One region of the Isoptericola sp. NPDC019693 genome, then DNA from elsewhere that is predicted to be linked to it. Evidence: riboswitches for the same ligand, from Rfam matches in the RefSeq annotation. Region 1 holds a riboswitch; the other holds the start of a gene.
What was found. Region 1 has a riboswitch for S-adenosylmethionine ahead of ACH436_RS03085 (ABC transporter substrate-binding protein). Riboswitches for the same ligand answer to the same signal wherever they lie in the genome.
Positions count from the first base shown of each region.

Region 2: linked by a shared signal. The riboswitch ahead of ACH436_RS17540 (aminotransferase class V-fold PLP-dependent enzyme) and the one ahead of ACH436_RS03085 (ABC transporter substrate-binding protein) in region 1 are both predicted to bind S-adenosylmethionine.

Region 1 covers NZ_JBIRXP010000001.1:650,692-656,323, reverse strand. Annotated here, with positions in the region: gene ACH436_RS03095 (ABC transporter permease) at 1-379, opposite strand, end outside; gene ACH436_RS03090 (ABC transporter permease) at 376-1,332, opposite strand; gene ACH436_RS03085 (ABC transporter substrate-binding protein) at 1,337-2,986, opposite strand; SAM riboswitch class IV at 3,057-3,170, opposite strand; partial or broken gene ACH436_RS03080 (carotenoid oxygenase family protein) at 3,351-3,551, shown strand; gene ACH436_RS03075 (DUF6518 family protein) at 3,693-4,382, opposite strand; gene ACH436_RS03070 (DUF4395 domain-containing protein) at 4,476-4,931, opposite strand; gene ACH436_RS03065 (thioredoxin family protein) at 5,005-5,442, opposite strand; gene ACH436_RS03060 (LLM class flavin-dependent oxidoreductase) at 5,541-5,632, opposite strand, start outside.
Region 2 covers NZ_JBIRXP010000006.1:143,996-149,627, reverse strand. Annotated here, with positions in the region: gene ACH436_RS17540 (aminotransferase class V-fold PLP-dependent enzyme) at 1-1,398, opposite strand, end outside; SAM riboswitch class IV at 1,433-1,549, opposite strand; gene ACH436_RS17535 (hypothetical protein) at 1,719-2,222, shown strand; gene ACH436_RS17530 (rhodanese-like domain-containing protein) at 2,474-2,965, shown strand; gene ACH436_RS17525 (O-succinylhomoserine sulfhydrylase) at 2,962-4,227, shown strand; gene ACH436_RS17520 (hypothetical protein) at 4,271-4,939, opposite strand; gene ACH436_RS17515 (hypothetical protein) at 4,936-5,632, opposite strand, start outside.

The DNA.
Region 1 (5,632 bases):
GCAGCGACCCGACGACGAGGCCGACGGCCACCGCGAGCGCCGTCGTGCGCAGGGTGAGCGAGGCCCCGTGCACCACCCGGGCGTACACGTCGCGGCCCAGGTGGTCGGTGCCGAACCAGTGCGCGCCGGACGGCGGCTGGAGCCGGTCGGCGGGGACGCCGCCCAGGGGGTCCTGGGCGGTGAACGCCTGCGGCACCACGGCCCACGCGGCGACGAGCAGCAGCACGGCCACGGCCAGCAGCAGCCCGGGGCGGCGCAGCACGTGGCGGGCGCCGCGGGCGGCGCGGCGGGGTCGTCCGGTATCCGGCGGAGCGGCGGGAGCGGGGGTCGAGGCCGGTGCGACGACGCCCCGTGGGCGGGAGAGGGTCTGCAGCGTCATGCGGTCACCGCCGTGGGTCGCCGGATCTCGATCCGGGGGTCGAGCAGGGGGTAGACGAGGTCGACCACGAGGGTGACGACGACGAAGACGAGCGCCGACAGCACGACGACCGCCAGGACGACGGGCACGTCCTGCTGGTTGACCGACTGCACGGTGAGGCGGCCCAGGCCCTGGCGCGAGAACACCGTCTCGGTGACGACGGCGCCCCCGAGGAGCCCGCCGACCATCACCCCGAGCACCGTGAACGCCGGGATGGCGGCGTTGCGCAGCGCGTGCGCGAGGTGCACCCGGGTGCGGCTCGCACCCTTGGCCCACGCCGTCTCGACGTAGGGCTCCCCGAGCGCGCCCCGCAGGGAGCGGGACAGGATCTGGGCGAGCTGCGCCCCGGCGGGGACCGCGAGCGTGATCGTGGGCAGCACGAGGCTGATCGGCCCCTCGTTGCCGATCGCCGGGAACACCGGCAGCCGGAACGAGAACCACTGCAGCAGCACCAGGCCGACGAAGAAGGTGGGCAGGGCCACCCCGAGCGGGGGCAGGGCGGAGAGTGCCTGGCGCAGGAACCGGGACCGCGGGAGCACGCTGGCCACGGCGACCGCGGTGCCGCCCACGACGGCGACGAGCAGCGCGGCACCCGTGAGCTTGAGCGTCTCGGGCAGGGCCTGCGCGACGAGCGACGTGGCGGACGCGCCGCTCACGTAGGAGTCGCCGAAGTCGCCGGTCAGCGCGCCGAGGAGGGCGTCGCCGTACTGGACGACCAGGGGGCGGTCCAGGCCGTACTCGGCCCGCAGGGCGGCGAGCTGGGCGGGGTCGACCTGGCTCACCTCGCCGCCCCCGGACGCCACCAGGGCGACCGGGTCGCTCGGCAGCAGGTAGAGGACGAAGAACGCGACGGTGAAGGCCGCCCAGAGGACGAAGACCCCCTGCCCGGCGCGCTGCAGCACGTAGCGCGTCATCGGGTCACTCCCCTGCCCCGTCGGTCACCCACGCGTCGTAGAAGTCCAGCCGCGAGGAGGCCTCGAAGGTCAGCCCCTGCACGCGGTCGGCGGCGGCGATCGTGGTGGACAGCTCGTAGACGGGGATGGCGTGCCCGCGCTCGAGCAGCAGCCGGGACGCCTCGGTCACGAGCTTCTGGCGCTCCGCGGGGTCGGTGGCGGCGGCCGAGTCGTCGAGGAGCGTGTCGACCTCCTCGGGGTCGCGCTGGTTGATGTTGCGGGCGTTCGCCGAGAAGATCGTGCGCAGCACGTCGGCGTCGGACCGGGTGAGGTTGTAGTAGTCGAAGTCGAAGTCGCCGGACTCCTTGGCCGCCTCGGACTCCGCGACGGTGACGTGCTTGAGCTGCAGGTCCACGCCGATCTGGCGCAGCTGCTGCTGCACGAGCTCGAGCGGCTCGGGCACCTGCCAGAACGTCACGGTCGTGGAGAGCTTCTGCCCGTCCTTCTCGCGGATGCCGTCGGCACCCTCGGTCCAGCCCGCGTCGTCGAGGATCTTCTTCGCGCCATCGGGGTCGTAGGCGAGCAGGTCGTCCGCACCCTCGAACAGCGGCGTGGAGTGCGAGAGCACGTTGGTCGCCGCCTGGTCCTGCGGGGTGAGCACGGTGTCGACGACCTGCTGGCGGTCGATCCCCTTGAGGATGGCGGTGCGCACGGCCTCGTCGGCGGCCAGCGGGCTGGACTCGTTCGGGAACAGGTTGAACACGACGCCCGGGTTGGCGCGGTAGGAGAGCCAGAACCCGTGGCCGTCGAACTGCGGCAGGTCGACGGCGTTGATCGCGGCGGTGGCGTCGATCTGGCCGGACTGCAGGCTGCCGGTGCGGACGCTCGCCTCGGGGATCACCTGGAAGGTGACGGTGTCGAGATAGGCCTCGCCGGTGTGGTCGTTCGCCTCCGAGCCCCAGGCGTAGCCCTTCACCTTCTCCAGCACGATCTCCTGGTCCTGGGTGTAGGACTGCACCGCGAACGGGCCGGAGCCCACGTACTTCCCGGCGCAGCGATCCTCGGCCGAGAGCTCCGCCGACGCGGGCGAGAGCAGGCCGAGGGAGAACGTCGAGGTGGCCTGGAGGAACTGCGCGCTGGGCTCGTCGAAGTCGACCGTCACGGTGCGGTCGTCGACCACGGTGGTGCCGGCGTACCCGACGAGGTACTGGGAGCCGAGGGACGCCACGGCGCCCAGGTCGACGATCGCGTCGAAGTTGGCCTTCACGGCCTCGGCGTCGATCGGGGTGCCGTCGGCGAAGGTCGCGTCGTCGCGCAGGTGGAACGTGTAGCTGGACGCGTCGTCGTTCACCTCCCAGCTCTCGGCGAGCCACGGCAGGATCTCGCCCGACTCCGGGTCCTGCGCCGTGAGGGAGGCGACGGTCTGCCGGGCGGCGGCGATGGCGTCGTTGTTGCCCACCTGCTGCGGGTCGATGCAGTGCGAGTCGACCGTGATGGCGAAGGTCAGGTTGCCGCCGGTGACGGGCTCGGCGTCGGCGGGCGCCGACGCGCCGTCGCTCGCCGCGTCGGCGCCGCCCGAGCAGGCGCTGAGCAGCAGCGCGGCGGAGGCGGCCACCAGCCCGGCGAGCCGGGCGGGTCGGGTGGTGCGGGGGGTGGTGCGAGGGGTGGTCGTCATGGCACGTCGGTCCTCGTGGTCGTGGCAGGCCGCCGCGTCGCGGACCTCGCGGGTCCCTCGCGGTCGACCGGTGCCGTGCTTACCCCGCCGCGGTCACGGCAGGGTCAGGTCGTTCCCGGAGCACCCCGTCACGTCGAAGGGTTGCTGGCCAGCGAGCCGGGCCTGGGTGCTGGCGCTCGTCACCTGGGCGGCAGGGAAGCCGCCGCGACCGCGCGAGTCAAGGATCGAACGGGACGTCTCACATCGCGGACCCCTCGCGGAAGGCCCGCCGCCGGCGCGACGCAGGCGCCGGCTGCACTAGTGCACAGGGAGCGAAAGGCCGGCGTCGGCCCAGGTCAGCGGCTCACGTTCGTACGGTCGACGCATGCGATACCTGGAGGGGCCGTTCGAGCCCGTGCACGAAGAGACCACCGCGTTCGACCTGCCGGTCACTGGACGGATCCCCGTCGAGCTGAACGGTCGCTACCTGCGCAACGGGCCCAACGCGCTGGGCGTGGAAGACCCGGCCGTGCACATCTGGGGCATGGGCCAGGGCATGGTGCACGGGGTACGCCTGCGCGAGGGCCGCGCCGAGTGGCGGTGGGTCGCGCGGCGCTGCGGGCGGCGGCCTGACCCTGCTGGTCACGCCCCGCGAGGTCGTGTCTCCCCGCCCCGACGTGCGCTCGCCGTCCGGGCCCGGGGCGCCTGCTCGGGGACGTGCCGGCGGTCAGACGACGGCGCCCAGGGCGCGGTAGGCCACGACGAACGCGGTCGCGACGACGGCGGTTCCCGCCACCGCGAGGGTGACGGGCAGGGCGCCACGGAGCCTGCGCGCGAGCATGCCGACGAGCAGGACGAGCGCGACGACGCCGATCACCACCCAGAAGGTGGCGCCCGTCGTCTCGACGACCGTCGTGAGCCCATAGGCCGACTCGCCGAGGCCGATGCCCGCGAGCAGCGCTGTGCCCAGAGCGGAGCGCACGCCCGTTCGCCACAGCCACGCCGCCGCGACCCCGACGAACAGGCCGACGACGAGGCCGACCACCCCGAACAGGGTCGGGTCGTAGAAGGACCCGCGGAGGTCGGCGGCGACGGTGTAGCCGAGGGTGAGCAGCACGAAGCTCGCGGCGCCGAGCACGGCGGCGTGCCACGTCCGGGTCCGTGGGTCGCGCGCGGCCCAGGCGACGAGGAGCGCGGTGAGCAGGGTCCAGCCGCTCGCCGAGTTCGCGAAGGGGGCCGCGGCATCGGGCAGGAACCCCTGGGCGTACGACGTCAGACCGCCCAGCAGGAAGCTCGCCGCGAGCACGACGACACCGTGCTGCCAGGGGTGACCGGACGCCCCTGGCACCCCGTCGGGTCGCGTCCGTGCCGACGGGCGGTCGTCGGCGCGGTCAGGGGACGAGGTCAGGTCGGGCACACCACGACGGTAGACGGCACGGGCCGGCGGGGCGTCATCCCGTGGTCGGACGCGAACTGGCACCGACCTCCCGGCGGGTGCACCGAGGGCCGCTCAGGCGCGGCGCAGGCGAGCGCCGAGCAGGTAGAGCTCGCAGCCGAGGCACAGCCCGACGACGGCGTTCAGGGCGGCCGCGACGAACGCGATGCCCGCGGCCCACGGAACGGCGGCCAGGACGCCCGCGAGCCCCAGGACCACGCCCACGCCGGTGACGACGAGCCCCACGAGCTGGGCGAAGCGGGGCGGGCGCGGGTCCTCCAGCTCGGCCGGCGGCGCGAGCCGCGGGCGCACGAGGGTCTTGAAGAGCCAGCCCTGCACCGTGCCCTGCGCGCCGCGCACGGCCCCGAGCAGGAAGCCCGCGGCCACCACGGCGAGGAGCACGAGGCCGGCGGTGGTCGCCCCGAGCAGCACGACGACGGCGAGGAGCAGCGCCGTGATGCCGGCGCCCACGCGGGGCCCGCGCGGGTCGATGCCGGCGGGTGCCTGCGTCTCGGTGGTCTCGCGGGTCATCGTCGTCTCCTCGGTCGTGCCCGGCGTGGGCGGTCCGGCGCTGCGCCGGTGGTCGGTGCGCGGGTCGCGCGGGTCAGGCGCTGCCCGCCGCGACGGGCAGGGCGGTGTCCAGGGCGTGGCGCGCCTGGGCGGGCGACATCCCGCCGCTGCTGCGGGCGGTCTGCACCCCGGCGCCGTCGAGCACGAGCACGGTCGGGGTCTTGAGCACGCCCAGCTCGCGCACCAGGTCGAGGTGGTCCTCGACGTCGAGCTCGTGGTGCACGACGCCGTCCTCGCGCTCGGCGAGGCCGCGCAGCACGCGGGCCGTGGCTCGGCACGGGGCGCACACCTCGGCGGACAGCTGCACGAACGTGGCGCGCTCGCCGAGCGTCACACCCCGGGCCGCCCAGTCGACGCCCGGCCCAGGGCCCGCGGGCGTGGCCCGCACTCGGCCCTGCCGCGACCGCCAGACCGCGCCGAGCACCGCCGTGAGCAGCACGAGCACCCCCAGCACCACGAGCTGCGTGGTCATGCCCTCGCTCCTTCCGTCCGGCCGTCTCCCCGGTCATCTTCCTCGCCATCCGCATCCTGGTCGACACGGTGGTCACATGCCGGACACCATCGGGTCCGTCATGCCGCCTGAGCGAACGGCGGGTGCTCCACGGCCGTGAACCCGGCGGCCCGGCGGGTGTCGGCCGCCGACCACAGGTCGGTCGTGACCT
Region 2 (5,632 bases), on a different contig from region 1:
CGCGGCGGTGGCGAGCAGGCCCTCGAGGCCGGAGCCCTCGGGCACCGGGCGCGGGTCGTCGACGACGACCCACAGCCCGTCCACGACGTCGTACTGCGCCTGGGGGCCCTCGGTGACGAGGGAGCGCACCGCGGCGACGAGACGCTCGACCTCCTCGCCCGCCGTGCCGACGCCCACGGACGCGCGGACGGCGCCGGCGTCGAACCCGAGACGGCCGAGCAGCGGGTGCGCGCAGAACCGGCCGTCGCGCACACCGATGCCGTGCTCGGCCGACAGGTACGCGGCGACGAGGCCCGGGTCGTACCCCGTGACGGTGAACGTCACGACGCCCACCGGGTCGACGGCGTCGTCCCACACGTGCACGACCTCGACGCGGTCGATCTCGCCGAGCCCGTCCACGAGCCGGCGCCGCAGCGCGTCCTCGTGCTCTCCGGCGGCCCACGGGTCGAGGGCGGCAAGCTCGTCGCACGCGGCCGCGAGCGCCACCGCGCCCACCACGTTGGGCGACCCGGCCTCGTGGCGGGCGGGGCCCTCGTGCCAGTCGGTCGTCGTGGTGCGCACCCGCCGCACGGCGCCGCCGCCGGCGAGGTACGGGGTGCCGGCGTCGAGCCAGTCGCGGCGCCCGACCAGGGCCCCGGCCCCGAAGGGCGCGTAGGTCTTGTGGCCCGAGAAGGCGACGTAGTCCACGCCGGTCGCCGCGAGCGAGAAGCGGCGGTGCGGCACCAGCTGCGCGCCGTCGAGCACGACGCGCGCGCCCGCCCCGTGCGCCGCGGCGACGACGTCGGCCACGGGCAGCGCCTCCCCCGTGACGTTGGAGGCGCCGGTGAGCGCGAGCAGGGCGTACGGGCGCCCCGCGGCGGCGGCCGAGCTCAGCTCCTCCTCGAGCTCCGCGAGGGTGGCGGCCACCGAGGACCCGCCCGTCACGACGGTCGCGTCGGTGACGCGCTGCCAGGGCAGCAGGTTGGCGTGGTGCTCGATGTCGAGCACGAGCACGCGGCCGCGCTCCCCCGTGACCGGGTCCGCGGGCACGCAGCCCGCGAGCAGGTTGAGCGAGTCGGTGGTGTTGCGCGTGACGATCGTCAGGTCGTCCTCGCGGGCGCCGACGAACGCGCCGATCGTGCGCCGGGCCGTCTCGTACAGGGCCGTGGACACCTGCGACAGGTAGCCGGCGCCGCGGTGCACGCTCGCGTACAGCGGCAGCACCCGGGCGACGCGGTCGGCCACGGCCTGGAGAGCGGGCGCCGACGCCGCGACGTCGAGGTTCGCGTACGGCACCTGGCGGCCGTCGACGAGCGGGACGAGGGTGTCGCCACCGACGACGGGCAGCACGGGCGAGACGTCGTGCACGGTGGCGGGCGCGACGTCGTGCACGGCGGGCGCGGGGCTGAGCGTGGTCATGCGGGATCCTCCTCGGTCGTGCCGGGGAGGTCGCTCCCCGCGCTTGCCCGCGCGCCGGACGGCGCGGGGCCAGGTCGTCACCCGGGGCACCCCGCCGCGAGAGGAGGGTTGCCGGCCAGCGAGCCGGGGCTTCGCGCTGGCGCTCATGACCTGTCGCCCATCGTGAGTGCGCAGCACCACACGGTCAAGCGGAGCCCGGGACCTTCTCACGATGCGGTCGCGTGAGACGCTGGACGTCGGCCCGGCCCGGCCGTCCCCCGCCTCTGCAGCGGCCGCCCGACGGACCACCACCGAGGACCACAGAGCAGCACGGAGTGACCATGCGACGCCTTCCCCGCCGACTGACGCCGATCGCCCTCGCGAGCCTGCTGGCCCTGACCGCGTGCACGGGACCGCAGGCCGAGGGCGACGACGCGGGCACGCCGGGCTCCGGTGCCGCTCCGACCGCGAGCGCCTCCGCCCCCACGGAGGCCGGGGACGCGGCCGGTGGGACGACGAAGGACCCGTCGGCGTACACCGTCCCCCACACGGACGACCACAAGACGATCGTCACCATGGACCGGTCGCAGGTCGAGGCGCTCACCGGCACCGACCTCGGCGAGGGCGTCCAGGACGCGCAGCGCGCGATGACGCAGGCCGACACGTGGGCGGGCGACGCGACCGCCGACCACGTCGACCTCGTGACCGCGGCGGCCGAGCGCGAGTCCGACCGCATCGAGCGGGTGCTCTCGCAGCAGGCCGACGGCCGGGACGTCGAGCTGCGGCTCACCGTCGTGCACCACGAGCACGCGCAGGAGGCCCACTTCGGCGAGGACGACGACTGACGCGCGCAGGCCGCGGAGTGCGGCGAGGCGCCGGAGGCGCTGTTCAGACGCCCGGGCGGCACCGGCACGCGTCGCTCAGGTCGCGAGACGGGGTGCCCATCAGGCGGACGCCTGTCGTACGATCGCCGCGACCATCCCGAGCGGCCGAGTGACGTGGCACGTCGACGCCGCAGCAACCCGCGGGCAGGTCGCCGGCGACGGCGGCCCGTCCGGACGAGGGTGCTACCGCCACGACCGATGGGAGGACTGCGATGAGCACCCAGATCGATCCCCGCCCCGCCGAGGGCTACGCCGGCGACCTCACCCCGCAGCAGGCGTGGGACCTGCTCGCCGCCGACCCGGACGCCGTCCTGGTGGACGTGCGCACCGAGGGCGAGTGGCGCGCGATCGGCGTGCCGGACACCGCGACCGCCGGCAAGCGCCCGGTCTTCGCCGAGTGGGTCCAGGCGGGCGGGCGTCCCAACCCCGGCTTCCTTGCCGAGCTCGCCGCCGCGGGCGTGACCGCGGACCGTCCGGTCGTCTTCCTGTGCCGCTCCGGCCAGCGCTCGATCGGCGCCGCACGCCTCGCGACGTCGTCCGGCCTCGGCCCGGCGTACAACGTGCTCGAGGGCTTCGAGGGCGGCCCCGGCTTCGACGGCGTCCGCGACCGCGAGGGCTGGAAGGTGCGCGGCCTGCCGTGGGGCTCGTACGACGACGCTGCCGCGACGCCGGCGGCCGGGCAGCAGCCGGAGCAGACCCGATGAGCAGCACGCAGGTCCCGACCGGTCCTGGCGCCGACCCGACGACCCTCGGCGGCTCGCGCCCGCTGCCCGCCACGGTCCGGCCCGCGACCCTCGCCGTGCGCGGCGGGCACCGCCGCTCGGACTTCCAGGAGATGTCCGAGGGCCTGTTCCTCACCCAGGGCTACACCTACGGCTCGGCGGCGGACGCCGAGGCCGCGTTCGCCGGCGAGCGGTCCCAGTTCCTGTACTCGCGGTACGGCAACCCGACGGTGCACACGTTCGAGGAGCGGCTGCGCCTCATCGAGGGCGCCGAGGCCTGCTACGCCACGGCGTCGGGCATGTCGGCGGTGTTCAACGCCCTCGCCGCGCTGGTCTCCAGCGGTTCGCGCATCGTGTCGGCGCGGGCCCTGTTCGGCTCCACGAACGTCATCTACGACGAGATCCTCGCCAAGTGGGGGGTGCGCGTCGACCTGGTGGACGGGCACGTGACCTCGCAGTGGGAGGAGGCCCTCGCCACCCCGGCGGACGTCGTGTTCTTCGAGTCGCCGTCCAACCCCATGCAGGACCTCGTGGACGTGCGGCGGGTGGCAGAGCTCGCGCACGCCGCCGGCGCCGTCGTCGTGGTGGACAACGTGTTCGCGACGCCGGTGCTGCAGAAGCCGCTCGAGCTCGGCGCCGACGTCGTCGTCTACTCCGCCACCAAGCACATCGACGGCCAGGGCCGCGTGCTCGGTGGCGCGATCCTCGGCAGCGAGGAGTTCCTCTCCGGGCCGGTGCAGACGCTCGTGCGCAACACCGGCCCGTCGCTGAGCCCCTTCAACGCGTGGGTGCTGCTCAAGGGCCTGGAGACGCTCGACGTGCGCGTGCGCGCCCAGAACGCGGCAGCGCTCGAGGTCGCGACCGCGCTCGAGGGGTTCGACGGCGTGACCGGGGTGCGCTACCCGTTCCTGCCCTCGCATCCCCAGCACGAGCTGGCGAAGTCGCAGCAGTCGGGTGGCGGCACGGTCGTGACGTTCGACCTCTCCGTGCCCGAGGGCACCGAGCCGGAGGCGGCGAAGAAGCGCACGTTCGCGTTCCTCGACGCCCTGCAGGTCGTCGACATCTCCAACAACCTGGGCGACGCGAAGTCGATCATCACGCACCCCGCCACGACGACGCACCGCAAGCTCGGCCCCGAGGGCCGCGCCAAGGTCGGCATCGCCGAGACCACCGTGCGGCTGTCGATCGGGCTCGAGGACCCGCGGGACATCATCGAGGACGTCGAGCAGGCCCTGCAGGCCTGACCCGCCCCGCCCGAACGGGGCCCTCCGACGCGCCGGCCGCGGCTCAGGAGGACGGGACGGCGACGTCGTCCACGGACGCCGTGGTCAGCAGGTCGAGGTCCGGCGCGGTGGTGAACCGCCCCACCGGCACCTCCGCCCCTGGGTCGCACGACGAGTCCGGGTCGGGGCCGTAGCCCCAGCGGGCGCTGTCGACGAGCCAGCGGTCGTCCACGCGCACGAGCTCGTAGGTGTCGTGCTCGAACGCCCCGGTGTCCCGCGACCGCTCCACGACCTCCGACGCGTCGTCGTCCCACGCCCACCAGGTGGGTAGGCGGCTGCACATGAGCACGGTGGCCTCGTCGCCGCTGCCGGAGACGTCGACCACCGTCATGTCGCTCGGCCCCTCCCACAGCTCGAGCTCGCGGGACTCGACGTCGCTGCGCAGCCGGTCGCCCTTGGTGGCGATCCACTCCGGCGTGGTGACCTCCGCCAGGCGGGAGTCGGTGAGGTCGAGCTCGTTGGTGGACGCCTTGACCAGGGTGTCGTAGCGGCGCACCGCCTCGACCCGCGGGTCCTCCTCGGCCGAGCCCGTCGGCCCGGTGCCGTCGTCCCACGCGACCTCGTCGTGCACCGTCGCCGTCGCGGGGGCGGTGCACGCCGCCGCGGCACCGACCACGACCAGTCCGGCGAGCGCCGTGGCGACCCGGTACGACCGGGCGGTCCGGCGCGTCACTCGCCCCGCTCCGCTTCACGCGCCCAGGCGTCGAACCCGTCGTTGTACTCCTGGATCAGCTCGTCCACGTACCGTCCTTCGTCCTCGGGGGCGTCCATCACCCCGTGCTCGACGTACGCGTCGACGATCGCCGTGAGGCGCTCGCGCATGACGTCGTTCCGTGCGTCCTCGTCGCCGTGCTCCGCCGCCAGCGCGTCGTTGTACTCCGTCGCCCACGCGTCGCCGAGGGCGTCGGCCATCCAGCCCGCGACCTCCCCGACGGCGTACCCGGCGAGGGTCCCGCCCCCGACGGGCACCAGGCCGACCAGGGAGGACACGTCGTCCAGGGCGTCGCGCACCTGCTGGTCGTGGGCGGCGCCGGTGGCGAGGCCCGCCCCCACGGGCGCACCCTCGAGCGCGGCCTGGGTGCCGAGCAGACGGGCGATCGCGCCCTCCCCGCTCAGCGAGGTGGCCGGGTCCGCGGCGTAGGCGACGACCGACTCCTGGTACTCGGAGACCGTGGCGGCCAGCACGGCGTGCCCGCCGGGGTCGTGACCGGCGACCCCCATGAGGTCGGCCACCCAGTCCTGCTCGGCGTTCACGATCCAGACGTCCGGCCCACCCAGCATCCCCGTGTGCAGGGCGCCGTCCCGGTCGGTGTTCGCGCTCATCGGGTACTCGGCGAGCTGCGGCAGCTGCTGCGCGAGCGCCGTG